DNA from 3 places in the Hydrogenoanaerobacterium sp. genome. Region 1 is predicted to be linked to each of the others. Evidence: predicted binding sites of a transcription regulator. Region 1 holds the regulator's gene; each other region holds the start of a gene.
The links. Region 1 encodes Rex, which represses fermentation and respiration genes when NADH is low (regulators of the CRP and FNR family bind a similar motif). Its sites were predicted from a motif close to ATTGTTAANNNNTTAACAAT; they were not measured.

Region 1 (4,675 bases):
ACAGGGTGATGAGCAAAAGCTTGAGCAGCGCATCAGTCTGGTGCCGGATGTTGTTGCACCGGTTGAGGAAGGGCAGATTCTCGGTAAAGTTTTGATTTCGCTCGACAGCAACCCCATTGCCGAGTACCCGTTGAAGGCGGCTTGCGGTGTTGAGCGAATGACTTTCCCCAACGGAATGAAAAAATTATTCGGCTCGCTGATAAAGTTAAAATAAAATGAATTTATTGTGAAAAATGCATAAATTATTAATATATTCGAACAAGATACTTGCAAATAATGCTGTAATATTGTAGAATAGAGACATAGAAAGTGGAGGAATTTTAAATGGCAATGAAACTAAATGCCAACTATGTGAAGGGCTTTTTAACAGATGCTGAACTCAATGCAATTTACCCCGAGATTAAGGCTGCACATAAAACCCTGCATGAAGGCAACGGCAAAGGCAACGACTTTTTGGGCTGGTTGAATCTCCCTACCGAATACGACAAAGAAGAGTTCGCAAGAATTAAAGCTGCCGCAGAAAAAATCAAAAAAGACAGCGATATTTTAATCGTCATCGGTATCGGCGGAAGCTACCTCGGCGCACGAGCTGCCATTGAGCTGCTCCGTTCCCCTTTCTACAACAACCTGAAAAAAGACACACCTGAGATATTCTTTGCAGGCAACAACATAAACCCCGCTTATTTAAACGAAATTCTCGCGCTGTGTGAGGGAAAGGATATCTCGATTAATGTTATTTCCAAATCCGGCACCACCACCGAACCTGCCTTGGCATTTCGCATCTTCCGCGAGCTACTCGAGAAAAAATACGGTGTTGACGGTGCAAAGGGCAGAATCTACTGCACTACCGACAAAGCACGTGGCACGCTTAAGCAGCTGTGCAACGAGCAGGGCTACGAAACCTTTGGTATTCCCGATGACGTAGGCGGCAGATTTTCGGTTCTCACCGCGGTTGGCCTTTTGCCCATCGCTGTTGCCGGTATCGACATCGATTCGGTTATGGCAGGCGCGGCAGCCGCTCAGAAAGAGCTTGACAATGACGATGTTGCCTCCAACGACTGCTACCGCTATGCGGCTATTCGCAACTGTCTGTACCGCAAGGGCAAATCGATTGAAATGCTCGTCAGCTATGAGCCCGCTTTCACCATGATGGCAGAATGGTTCAAACAGCTGTTCGGCGAAAGCGAGGGCAAAGAGAACAAAGGCTTGTTCCCATCCTCCGCAACCTTCTCAACCGATCTCCACTCAATGGGCCAATACATTCAAGAGGGTGAGCGAATCCTCATCGAAACGGTTGTGGATATTAAAAAGCCCAAAACCGATTTGTTTATCGGGCGTGACGCATCCAACGCCGATGGACTCAACTTCCTGTCTGAGCAGAATATGTCCATCGTCAACAGAAAAGCGCTGGAGGGCACTATCTTGGCCCACACCGAGGGCGGCGTACCCAACATTGTACTCGAGCTCCCCGAAATGAATGAATACGAGTTTGGCTACATGGTTTACTTCTTTGAGAAAGCATGTGCGATCTCCGGTTACACTCTGGACGTCAACCCGTTTGATCAGCCGGGTGTTGAGAGCTACAAAAAGAACATGTTTGCACTGCTTGGCAAGCCGGGTTATGAAGATATGAAGGCGGAGTTGGAAGCAAAACTCAAATAAGAAGTACACAAAAATCGCCGTAGGGTGATACCAAAATACACCAAAAACTGGGAGGAATAAAACATGATTAAGCTCATTGTGGGAAACAAAGGCTCCGGTAAAACCAAAACACTCATCAATCAGATCAACGCAGCTGTTAAAACAACAACCGGCAACATTGTATGCGTCGAAAAAGGGCTTAAAATGACCTATAATATTGACCATGCGGTAAGATTGATTGATATTGAAGATTACAAGGTTGAGAACTACAGTGCTTTTTACGGCTTCCTCGCAGGTATTTTTGCAGGCAACTACGATATTTCCGAAATCTTTGTAGATGGAACGCTGAAAATTGGCGGCAAAGATTTCAACGAGTTTGCTGCATTTATCGAAAGCCTGAATGCCCTTGTTGAAGTAAGCAAGGCTACTATCATCTTTACCGTTTCCTGCGATGCATCTGAGCTTCCCGAAAGTGTTAAAAAATATATCGTCTGATTCGGGCATCCGCCCGGCAGCACAGCCTGGGCAGAGTGCTTACTCGCATAAAGCTTTTTGCTTCGGGCGGTAATAGTAAAAAATAAAAAGAGGATGGCTTAGCCATCCTCTTTTTTGTCTGTCTGCTCATCTGTAGCAATACAAATTTCCTCGGTAATTTGCTGCGCCGTTTGCAGCTGTTCGATCGCATTGGTCACCTTGTTAAACAGTACATGGTACATTTTTTCGTAGTCCGGCACTTTATCCTCTCCTTTTGACATTCAGCAGATGTCATATTTTGCTCCATTTTATCATACAATAGTTTAAATGACAATAACTAAGTGTCAAAGTTGGTGTTGTATGTATAAAAACAGAGCTACTGATGGCAGAAATAATATCTGCGGCAAGAATATAGCCAAGATACGAAAAAGTTTAAATCCTAAAGTTTCACAGCGAATGCTTGCAGATCAATTGCAAAGGCAAGGGCTTGATATTGATAAAAACGCAATTCAAAGAATTGAAAGCGGTGAGCGTTTTGTCACAGATATTGAGTTGATAGCACTTGCAGCAGTACTGAAGGTATCCCTCGAAGCACTTACAGATTGTACCTCTGGTTTATAAAAAAGGCTGCGATCAATCGATCGCAGCCTTTTGCACTTAATTTTCCGCATTGTCAGCGGTGTCTTTGTAATCGATGTCCTTTACCTTGTAGCACAGGGTCATCAGACTATCACCGAGGTGAACGTTTTCTACCGCAACATGTGGGTGCTTCATGTTAATATCGTAATGCGAATAGTTCCAGAAGCCACGCACACCAAGCTCCACGAGCTTGTCGGCAATGCGCTGTGTCGCTTCACGCGGGGTACACAAAATTGCAACATCGGGCTTGTTTTTGATGCAAAAATCTTCCATCTGGTTCATATCCATAACGGTAATGTTACGCACAACCTCGCCCACAATTTTTTCGTTGCTGTCAAACAACCCAATCAGACTGTAGCCCCTACCGTCAAACGTCATATGGTTGGCAACCGCACGGCCGAGGTTACCTACACCGATAAGAATGGTTTTATAGTTCTGATCTAGCCCGAGAATATGGGCAATTTCGCCATACAATGCCTCGACATTGTAGCCATAGCCCTGTTGACCAAACCCGCCAAAGCAGTTTAAATCCTGCCTGATCTGTGACGCGGTAAGCCCCATACGAGAGGAGAGCTCACGCGAGGAGATTCTATGTATTCCGTTTTTCAAAAGTTCACCAAGAAAGCGGTAATATCTCGGCAGTCGTCTGATAACAGAGATAGATACCTGTTTGTTCATTGCATTCACCTTTTCCAACAAATTTACAGAGATTCAATCGTCCTCATAACATAGTTGCCAAAATCTTCACAGGTAGCGCCGGTGTCGCGTCCTGTAATGGTAAGTTTTTTCTCTTCGTACATGCAGATGTCAAGTGCACGCTCCAGCTTGTTCGCCTCGGTCTGGTGGCCAATGTGCGAAAGCAGCATAACAGCCGCGCGCAGCATCGAGCAAGGGTCTGCATAGCAGCCTCTGCCTTCATCCATCATTCTGGGTGCTGAGCCATGAATTGCCTCAAACATCGCATAACGTTTGCCAAGGTTGGCACTGCCTGCGGTACCTACACCGCCCTGCATCTCTGCCGCTTCATCGGTAATGATATCGCCGTAGAGATTGGGCAGCACCATAACCTGAAAATCTTTTCTGCGCTTTTGGTCAATCAGCTTCGCCGTCATAATATCGATGTACCAGTCATCGGTTGCGATGTCGGGATACTCTTTTGCAATGTTCTGGCAAAGCTTTAAGAACTTGCCGTCGGTTGTTTTTATAACGTTTGCCTTGGTAACAATGGAAACACGGTTTTTGCCATTTTTCTTGGCGTAATCGTAAGCAAGGCGGGCGATTCTTTCCGTTCCCTCGGTGGTGGTGACGGTAAAGTCGAACGCCAGTTCATCATCTACGTTAATGCCGCAGGAACCGAGTGTATAAGCACCCTCAGTGTTCTCGCGGAAGAAAGTCCAGTCAATGCCCTCAGAGGGTACTTTTACGGGGCGTACGTTTGCAAACAGGTCAAGCTCTTTTCGCATTGCAACGTTGGCACTCTCAATGTTGGGCCACGGGTCGCCCGCACGCGGTGTGGTTGTTGGGCCTTTGAGTATAACATGGCACTCCTTCAGCTCCGCCAGCACATCGTCGGGAATCGCCTTCATGCATGCGACGCGGTTCTCAATGGTGAGCCCGTCAATCTCGCGAAACTCCACCTTGCCCGCTTTTATCTCATCCGCCAGCAGATAACGCAGCACACGCTCTGCCTCATGGGTAATGACAGGGCCAATGCCGTCGCCACCGCAAACACCAATTATAATTTTATCCAGTTTTAAATAATCCACAAAGTCTTTTACTGTTTTCATGCGCTCTACACGCGCAAGCTGCGCCTCAACCAATGCGGCAAAATGAGCCGCAGCAGCCTGTACTTTTTGTTCCATATTGGCACCCCTGTTCTATATTCGTAATCGTAATTCTATAGTTAGCTCTTATAATAAAC
Region 2 (4,675 bases), on a different contig from region 1:
ATGATGACATCGTATTTATCACTTGCGATGCGGGCAAGCAGCTCGTCTGTAACCTCATAGGCACTCATTTCGGGCTTGAAATCGTACGTCGCAACTTTGGGAGATGCAATCAATGCCCGATCTTCGCCCTTGTAAGCAGCCTCAACGCCGCCATTGAAGAAGAAGGTTACGTGCGCGTACTTTTCGGTCTCCGCGATTCTAAGCTGAGTAAGACCTTTATCGGAGATATATTCACCAAAGGTGTTGGTGAGAGACTGCGGCTTAAACGCAACATGTACGTTGGGCATTGTCACATCGTATTGGGTCATACACACAAAATGCAATGGGAAAAAGCCGTTCTTGCGCTCGAAGCCATTGAATGCTTCATCCACAAAGGTTCTGGTGATTTCACGCGCACGGTCGGGGCGGAAGTTAAAGAAAATAACCGAGTCATTCGCCTTTACTGTTGCGTTTTCTGTAACGACGGTAGGTACAATAAATTCATCCGTAACGTTTTCGGCATAAGATTTTGTCATGGTATCGGTCGCGCTGGAGTTCTTATTACCTTCGCCATATGCCATTGCAGCGTATGCCTTAGAAACACGCTCCCAGCGGTTATCACGATCCATTGAATAATATCTGCCCATCACAGTAGCGATTTTACCCACACCGATTTCCGCCATCTTTGCTTCCAGCTCAACAAGGAAGGCCTTGCCGGATGTCGGAGGGACGTCTCTGCCGTCCATAAAGCAATGGACGTAGACCTTGGTGAGCCCTGCGTTCTTGGCGAGCTGTAGCAGGCCATACAAGTGAGCATTGTGGCTGTGTACGCCGCCATCAGACATTAGCCCCATCAGGTGCAGAGCTGTGCCGTTCTTTTTGCAGTTCTCAATGGCAGCGTTCAGCGCCTCGTTGCCAAAAAAGTCGCCATCTGCAATGGATTTTGTGATTCTTGTGAGCTCCTGATAAACGACACGGCCCGCACCAATGTTGGTGTGGCCTACCTCAGAGTTGCCCATCTGCCCCTCGGGCAGACCAACGTCCATACCGGATGCACCGATGAGGGTACGGGGATTCTGTGAAAAAATTTTATCGATATTTGGCTTGTGCGCGGCTTTGATTGCATTGCCGTATTCATTGTCATTTTTGCCAAAGCCGTCGAGAATAATAAGTGCTAATGGTCTTTTCGCCATATGAGATTCCTCCTTTTACTTAGACGCGGCAGCAACGATTGCTGCAAAGTCGGGGGCTTTCAGAGAAGCGCCGCCGATGAGGCCGCCGTCTACATGCTCTTTGCCGAGCAGCTCTTCTGCATTGGCAGCGTTCATAGAGCCGCCGTACTGTACGGTCATCGCATCGGCAGCAGCCTTGTCATACAGCTTCTCTACCACACTGCGGATGTAGCCGTTGACTTCATTTGCCTGATCGGAAGTTGCGGTTTTACCGGTGCCGATTGCCCATACCGGCTCGTACGCAATAATAATTTTTGCAAGCTCTTCTTTGGAAACACCCTGCAGCGCAATTTTGGTCTGCAGTCCGCAGGTCTCCTCTGTAATACCCTGCTCACGCTGCTCAAGCAGCTCGCCTACGCAGAGAATTACGGTTAAGCCTGCATCCAGCGCAGCTCTGACGCGCTTGTTAACTGTAACATCGGTTTCGCCGAAGAACTGTCTTCTCTCGGAGTGACCGATGACAACATATTCTACGCCCATTTCGGTGAGCATACCTGCAGAAATTTCAGCAGTAAACGCGCCGGAAGCGGCCCAATGGCAGTTTTGAGCACCCACTTTAATGTTGGTGCCCTTGGTCATATCGAGAGCTGTTTCGAGGTTGGTGTAGGGCACACAGATGACAACGTCACAATCAGCGGACGCTACGAGGGGACTCAGCTCCTCAATCAGTGCTTTTGCCTCTGGGCGGGTCTTATTCATTTTCCAGTTACCTGCAATAACTGCTTTACGCAATGCTTTATTCATAGTAGTTCTCCTTTATAAAAAATATATGATCTCTATGTTCATCGTGTTCTATTCTAACCCGCTTTCTCAGGCGGATGAAGAAAAAGGCGCGGTACCTGCCCGCGCCTTGTATTATGCCGATTTTGTGGCGGTTATATGTGGGCAGTATGATAAGAGCTGTACAGGTTGCCTGCCCGGAGCGTAGCCGGACGTTTTCCGGCTATTTGTCGTTTACACAAGCGATACCGGGAAGCTCTTTACCCTCAAGGAATTCAAGAGAAGCGCCACCGCCTGTGGAGATATGAGTCATTTTATCGCCAAAGCCCAGGGTGTTGACCGCAGCAGCAGAGTCGCCGCCGCCAATGATGGTGATGGCGTCGGTTTCAGCAAGTGCTTTCGCAACGGTAATAGTCCCCTTTGCCAGAACGGGGTTTTCAAACACACCCATGGGGCCGTTCCAAACCACAGTTTTCGCAGATTTAACAGCATCGGCAAACAGCTCGGCTGTTTTGGGGCCGATATCAAGGCTCATGAAATCAGCGGGGATTGCATCAGCCGAAACAACATTAACCTCGATTTCAGCATCGATGGGATCGGGGAAGGATTTTGCAATAACGCAGTCAACAGGAAGAAGGATTTTGACCCCTTTCTCCTCTGCTTTTTTAAGCATATCTTTGCAGTAATCAATTTTCTCGGAATCGAGCAAAGAAGTACCTACGCCATAGCCTTTTGCAGCAAGGAAGGTGTATGCCATGCCGCCGCCGATGATTAGAGTATCGGCTTTGCTCAGCAGGTTCTCGATTACGTTCAGTTTATCTGCAACCTTTGCGCCGCCAAGGATGGTGACGAAGGGTCTGGCAGGGTCTGTAACTGCGTTGCCGAGGTATTTGAGCTCTTTACCCATTAGGTAACCAACCGCTGCCTCTTTGACAAACTGGGTTACGCCAACGGTGGAGCAGTGTGCTCTGTGCGCAGCGCCGAATGCATCGTTTACAAAAACCTCGCAAAGGCTTGCAAGCTCTTTGCTGAACGCTTCGCCGTTTTTGGTTTCTTCTGCGCGGTAACGGGTGTTCTGAAGCAGAACCACATCGCCGTCTTTCATTGCTTCAACCGCTTTTTTAGCATTCTCGCCTACTACGTTATCATCTGCAGCGAAAACAACCTCTTTGCCGAGAAGCTCGGAAAGACGAACGGCTACCGGAGCAAGAGAAAGCTCGGGTTTGGGCTCGCCCTTAGGCTTGCCGAGGTGAGAGCAGAGGATTACTTTTCCTCCGTCTGCAATAAGTTTTTTAATGGTGGGCAGTGCAGCGACAATTCTGTTTTCGTCGGTAATTACGCCGCTTTTCAGGGGTACGTTAAAATCGCAACGCACCAGTACTTTTTTTCCGGAAACATTGATATCGTCAACCGTCTTTTTGTTGAAAGCTGTCATTTCAGTCTCCCTTTCCTTATCTTTGATTACCTGTTTGGGGTATTGTTAAACTAAAAACAATCCATACTTTATTCTATAGCATGATGTCGATTTTTTCAAGTGCGACATTGTATAAAATGGCGAATAGAATCGCTATTTTTTGGTGCGTTTCTCCCCTAAAACCATAATACCGGCAAGCCGCGGGCCTGCATTGATGGTGATGGACGCACCCGCATAGTAAAGCCCCAGCGGCGGGGTACCTGTTTTCTCCTGCATCAAATCCATCAGCTGCTCGCCGACGTCGTCGGTCATAGCGCGGATACCCAAGTAAGGGGTGTCGCCCACACGCCGTTTCTCCGCAATTTCAGCAAGCTTGGGAACGACGTTTTTGTCCCCACGCACCTTGTCGACAATCTTCATATCCCCCCCAATGATGGAAAGAATAGGGCGAAGCCCAAGTACATCTCCCACAAAAGCGGACGCAACACTGATGCGTCCCGATTTTTTTGCAAATTCCAGCGAATAAACCGCAAAGTAAACCTCTACGCGGTCAAAAAAATCGATGAGGTAATCCACAATTTCGGCACAGGGTATCCCGTTTTTCGCCATCTTCGCCGCTTCACATTGGGCGTAGCCGTAGGGGATGGTGTATACCTGCGAGTCGATTACATAAATGGTAAAGCTACCCTGTGCGTCGGGGCAATCGTCGTAAAACAGGTTCTTTGCCATATTAGCCGCGTCATACATATTCGAGCCTTTTGAGTTGATGGTTGTAACCACCATATGTGTATAGCCCTGTTGGTAAGCCAGTTTATATTGCTCGGCAAAGCTAATAACGGTGATATGGCTGGTGGTAGGAATGGTTTTTGCCTCAAGCAAAAGCTTATAAAACTGCTGCGGGGTAAAATCGACCCGTTCCTGATAGCCGACACCGTCTACTGTGATGGGAATAGGCAGCACGGTAATGTCGAACTCCTGTGCAATCTCCTGCGGAAGGTCGCACGCAGAATCGGTTAGAAATTTAATTTTTTCCAAGCTGTTAGTCCTCCCATTTATATTTGGTAAGCTGCCCAGACCATTTGAGCGTCGGGTAATTCCACTGGCGCAGCACCTCGTAGGCTGCGATTGCGACAGTATTGGAAAGGTTGAGGCTGCGCGCCTCATCGACCATAGGCAGGCGTACACAAAAATTGGGGTTTTGGTACAGCAGCTGCTCGGGCAGGCCTGCATCCTCCCTGCCAAATACGAGGTAGGCGTTGTCGGGGTATTGCACGTCGCTGTGAATATGCCTGCCCTTGGTGGTGAAGTAGAAAAACTCACCGCCTTTGTT
Region 3 (4,675 bases), on a different contig from region 1:
CGGAATCTTAAACCACTGCATATTGGTTCTCCTCTTGGCAATCCGTTTTTTATTGATTAGGTTTACGGTAGAAACGTTCTGCGAAACAGAGTTTTTACCGTAAGAACCACAGCCAAGGGTGAGTGACGGGGTGTTGGTGTTGTAAATGTCGCCAATCGCACCCTGCGAGGACGGCGAGTTTACGATGACACGGCCGACCTTCATCTCGGTGCCGTATTTCTCAGCTAAATCATTGTCGGAGGTGTGGATGACCGCAGAGTGACCCAAGCCGCCCAGCTCCAGCATTTTAGCAGCATATGCAAAGCCCTGTTCCCTGCTGTTCGATACAAAGTATGCGAGTACCGGGCTTAACTTTTCAAGGCTCAAAGGGTAGTCAAGGCTTGGCTCAGGCAGCGGCGCAATGAGAATTTTTGTTTTCTCGGGAACCTTTATCCCCGCCTGCTCTGCAATCCAATAAGCGGATTTACCCACAACTGCTGCATTAACCGCCATTTTCTCGGTGTTGATTACATAGTTTGAAATCTTTTGGGTCTCGTCTTTGTTTAAGAAATAGCAGTTGTTGGCTTTCATGTAAGCCTCAAATTTATCTTTGATCTCTTTGTCGACGATAACCGCCTGCTCAGATGCACAGATCATTCCGTTATCAAAGGTTTTGGACATCATCAAGTCGGTGCAGGCTCTCTCAATTTCCGCGGTTTTCTCGATGTAACACGGTACGTTGCCGGGGCCTACGCCCAGTGCGGGTTTACCGGCCGAGTAAGCAGCCTTTACCATGCCGGGGCCACCTGTTGCCAGAATGGTTGCGACGCCGGGGTGGTTCATCAACAGGTTGGTAGCCTCAATGGAGGGGTGCTCAATCCACTGAATGCAGTCTTTGGGTGCGCCGGCTTTTACTGCAGCCTCGTAAACTATGCGCGCAGCTTCGGCAGAGCATTTCTGAGCGGAGGGATGGAAACCGAAGATGATAGGGTTGCGGGTTTTTACCGCGATAATACTTTTAAACAGTGTGGTGGAGGTGGGGTTGGTTGTGGGCGTAACACCGCAGATAACGCCGACAGGCTCTGCAACCTCAACGTAGCCCTCCATTTCGTTCTCGTCGATAACGCCAACTGTCTGCTGGTGCTTAATACTGTGCCAGATGTATTCGGTAGCAAACATGTTTTTGATGACTTTATCCTCATAAACGCCTCTGCCGGTTTCTTCAACTGCCATCTTGGCAAGCAGTTCGTGTGCATCCAAGCCTGCAAGAGACATTTCGTGAACAATGGCATCCACCTGTTTTTGATCAAGCTGCATAAACTCATGCAGTGCAACATTTGCCTTTGCCACTAAAGTGTCGATCATCTCTTTTGTTTCAACAGGTTTTTCCGGTACGGTTTGAACTTTTTTCTCTGCCATAATCTTTTCCTCCTAGCACTATTGTAAGCGTTCTGCATCTGCAAAACTGATTTTCATTCGTTTGGGAATCAACACTTGTTTGTTAATTCTTTAACAATATTATACCCTGCTTTCGTTGCCGCGTCAAGGGTTATTTGATATTATTTTAACAATCTTTTTAACGATATTTACTAAACAAAATTTTAAAAATATGTGCACATTCACCCTTTCAGGCCTATTCCATTATTCTATGCCGAAAACCACAAAAAAAGCGGGCACATGCCCGCTTTTTTACTGATACATTATTTAATTGCTGCGCGCACTCGCTGAATAAGCTTCACCCTGCGTACGGTCATACGTAAACTCCTGCAATGCTTGTGCATCTGGGCTGTTTTCCCCCAGGTCAAAGCTGTATTGCGGGGTCGTCCTCATCATCTGCTGCATATCGGTCAAAAAACGGTCCTTCGGCAGATTGATATAGTCGCCAAGAATATGTGGTAGATAAAATGCAGATACACGCTCCTGCGGCAAAGCATAGTCATGGCGGTAATTGCTCCACAGCAGGTAAGGCTGCTGGTAAAGGCTGTAGCCGCTCACCGATTTGGTAAGCTTTTTATACAGTGCCCCCTGCTTACCAAGATAAGGATAATGGTCGCCGATAAACATTAAAACCGTAGGCTTACTGCGCGTTTTCAGGTAAGCAGTCAGTTCGTTAAGTGCCTTATCTGTTTGGCCGATACCATACAGATAGCGCCCAACCTCAGCCTGCTCTTCCGCAGTAAGGCGGCTGTCTTTTATCGCGTATTTGTTTGTATCGGTGTACGGCCCGTGATTTTGCATAGAGACTGCAAAAATAAAGTTGGGCTTGTCGCCGCCCTGCTTAAGCGTTGCTTGAATCTGACGCACCAGCGTGCTGTCGTCAATGTATCCGCCAAGGCGAGTTTGCTTTACCGTAAAGTCATTTTCAAAATACAAGTTGTCAAAGCCATAGCTTTTGTAGGCCTTGTCGCGGTTGTAAAAGCTGGCAGAAAAGGGGTGCAGAAAACTGGTGGTATAGCCCCGTTTCTTAAGATACGACGCAAACGTGGGGCGGGGTGAGCCATCGGTAAACAGCTGATGCGGAATATCTTCGTTGCCGATGCCTTTTACCGGCAGCCCGAACAGCAGTTCAAATTCGGTTTTACAGGTATAACCTCCAAAGGTAGGCACCAGCGCTTTCCCCTTGTAGCCCTCGCGCGAAAGCCGGTCGAAGTTGCTGTAAGTATCTTTTGGTACCGAAAGACCGTCAAAGCGGCGGAAATCGGTGTATGCCTCCGACATAATGAGAATCACATCGGGAGACTGAAAATCGCCCCCCTGCGACTCACTCTTCTCCGGCAGCAGCGCTTCTATCGCATCCTCCGAATAGTTTTGCGGTTTTGAAAGCTTCTGCGTAATCCTTTCGGAAATATTCTGGCTTAAAAATGCAATCTGCATATTGTTTTGAAACACTTCGTCGCTGCTGTAGGGGCTGTAGGTGGGCTGATAATCGATGCCGCACAGCTTGTACACCGAGGTGTAAATTGCAGGTACTGAAATGACTGCCGTAAGCAGCGCCAGCGTTCCCGCGCCAAGCGAAAGTGATTTCATCACCGGCAGATTGACGCGTATGCGCAAAAACGCTGTCCATAGCACATATAGAATCAAGATGGTAAGGTTGATTACCATAACAAAGTTGATGTCAATCTTTGTAAAGCGAGCAATATCGGACACTTTGCCCGCCATAACCAAATCAGCAATGCTGAAGTGCGTGCCGTTCGCATCAAACTTAAAATATTCTACCAGCGACAGCGAATAGAGCACACAGCCCTCTACAAACATTGCAAGCCATACCTGCCTTAGGATCAGCGCAAGCCCCGCAAAGATGATAGCTACAAAGAAGTAGTCGTACACCAGCACACCAATCGACCCGCTCATAAAGCGCAGCAAAGCGGGCAAGCTTTGCAGGTGAGTATTTTCCACCACCAAAACCAACATCAATGGGAAAATTCCCACCGTAAGAATGGTAAGTGTAATGTCTAGGCTGCGGTCTGCCTTTATTCGATTGTAAATATACTCTACAAAATTCATATTAGCCTCCTGCCTGTATCTTTTTTACGTCCGCCATCTACTATAACGAATCAATCTTAAAAATTACTACAAAATATTGTTAGAAAAAATTTACATAGGTAATAAATAAACGTAAACAACACAAATTATTGGCAACGATACCTATTCTTTCTTATTCCGTAACCGAAAGTCTCTTTTTTATTGCGTCTTTACGAATTCGATTTTAACACGCCTCTATAAAAAAGCAATAGAAAATAATTAACATTTTAGCGAATTCATCCAAATTCTGTAAATAAGACAATTGCGGAATGAAGTACGGTATGATAAACTGGAACAGTATACAAAACATTGAACTATAGAAAGTGAGATAAATTTTATGACTGATCTGGAACAGCAACTTTTAGACACCTTGAAGGCAGAAGGCAGGTTGCCGATAGCACGATTTGAACTGAGAAATTCTAAAGAGCGTGATATTGCCTCCACCGCGCTGAACTATGTATGGATTACCGATGTTGCCGACTTGATGGAGCTTGTAAAGGCGCGTGGTGCTGCATTGCAGCATCTCGCCGAGGAAAAACTGATTGCAATTGATTATGCACTGGTTGTAACCGCTGCCTCCGACTATAAAATCTACGCAGACAGTGCAATTTACGCTTTGCTGTGTAGCATGGTGGAGGATGGTAAAAGCAAGTCCGGCTTTTTATTTGATACCCCTGCAATAAAACGCGGTGAAGTAAAATTAACGGAAAAAGGAAAAAAACTTTGCCGCTGATTCCGCAATCAAAAGCCCTCACGGATTATTGTATCTGTGAGGGCTTTTGCTCTATTTTTTAGGCTTGCACATACTGACAAAGGTTTCAATAATTCGAGCTGATTTTTCATTTACCTTGTCAAAGTCCATATGTACGGTATAACAGGTTTCAAGCTCGTCGTGGATATCTTTTGCCTCGGCAAGCAGCCGGCTGGCTTCACCAAGCAGTTCACCAATTGCTTTGCGGTTAAACGAAAGCCGTTGCTTTTTGCTCCGCAGCCCTTCGGCGTTCATAAAACGTTTAGCGTGAATGCGGCGGAAGCAATCGATATCAAACGGATGGTAGCGATTGGCCGTTAAAAAGCCTACACCGATTTCGGGGATAAGAATATGCTCCAGCTTTTCAAAAGGCGAAGAAATGCAGTAGCAGGATATAATATTCAGCCCTGCTGCCAATGC

Region 2: RTV33_RS08465 (phosphoglycerate kinase) is a predicted target of Rex. The motif match lies at 3,408-3,427, and genes of this name have one in related genera.
Region 3: adhE (bifunctional acetaldehyde-CoA/alcohol dehydrogenase) is a predicted target of Rex. The motif match lies at 1,477-1,496, and genes of this name have one in related genera.

The regions. Positions count from the first base shown of each region.
Region 1 covers NZ_DALZQO010000008.1:77,376-82,050, reverse strand. Annotated here, with positions in the region: gene RTV33_RS06845 (D-alanyl-D-alanine carboxypeptidase family protein) at 1-214, shown strand, start outside; gene RTV33_RS06840 (glucose-6-phosphate isomerase) at 325-1,662, shown strand; gene RTV33_RS06835 (hypothetical protein) at 1,726-2,136, shown strand; gene RTV33_RS06830 (hypothetical protein) at 2,235-2,375, opposite strand; gene RTV33_RS06825 (helix-turn-helix transcriptional regulator) at 2,476-2,736, shown strand; gene RTV33_RS06820 (redox-sensing transcriptional repressor Rex) at 2,773-3,432, opposite strand; gene RTV33_RS06815 (isocitrate/isopropylmalate family dehydrogenase) at 3,456-4,616, opposite strand.
Region 2 covers NZ_DALZQO010000011.1:54,468-59,142, reverse strand. Annotated here, with positions in the region: gene gpmI (2,3-bisphosphoglycerate-independent phosphoglycerate mutase) at 1-1,172, opposite strand, end outside; gene tpiA (triose-phosphate isomerase) at 1,188-1,955, opposite strand; gene RTV33_RS08465 (phosphoglycerate kinase) at 2,155-3,366, opposite strand; gene RTV33_RS08460 (DegV family protein) at 3,499-4,380, opposite strand; gene trmL (tRNA (uridine(34)/cytosine(34)/5-carboxymethylaminomethyluridine(34)-2'-O)-methyltransferase TrmL) at 4,385-4,675, opposite strand, start outside.
Region 3 covers NZ_DALZQO010000018.1:22,319-26,993, reverse strand. Annotated here, with positions in the region: gene adhE (bifunctional acetaldehyde-CoA/alcohol dehydrogenase) at 1-1,398, opposite strand, end outside; gene RTV33_RS11070 (LTA synthase family protein) at 1,684-3,486, opposite strand; gene RTV33_RS11065 (hypothetical protein) at 3,842-4,237, shown strand; gene RTV33_RS11060 (hypothetical protein) at 4,289-4,675, opposite strand, start outside.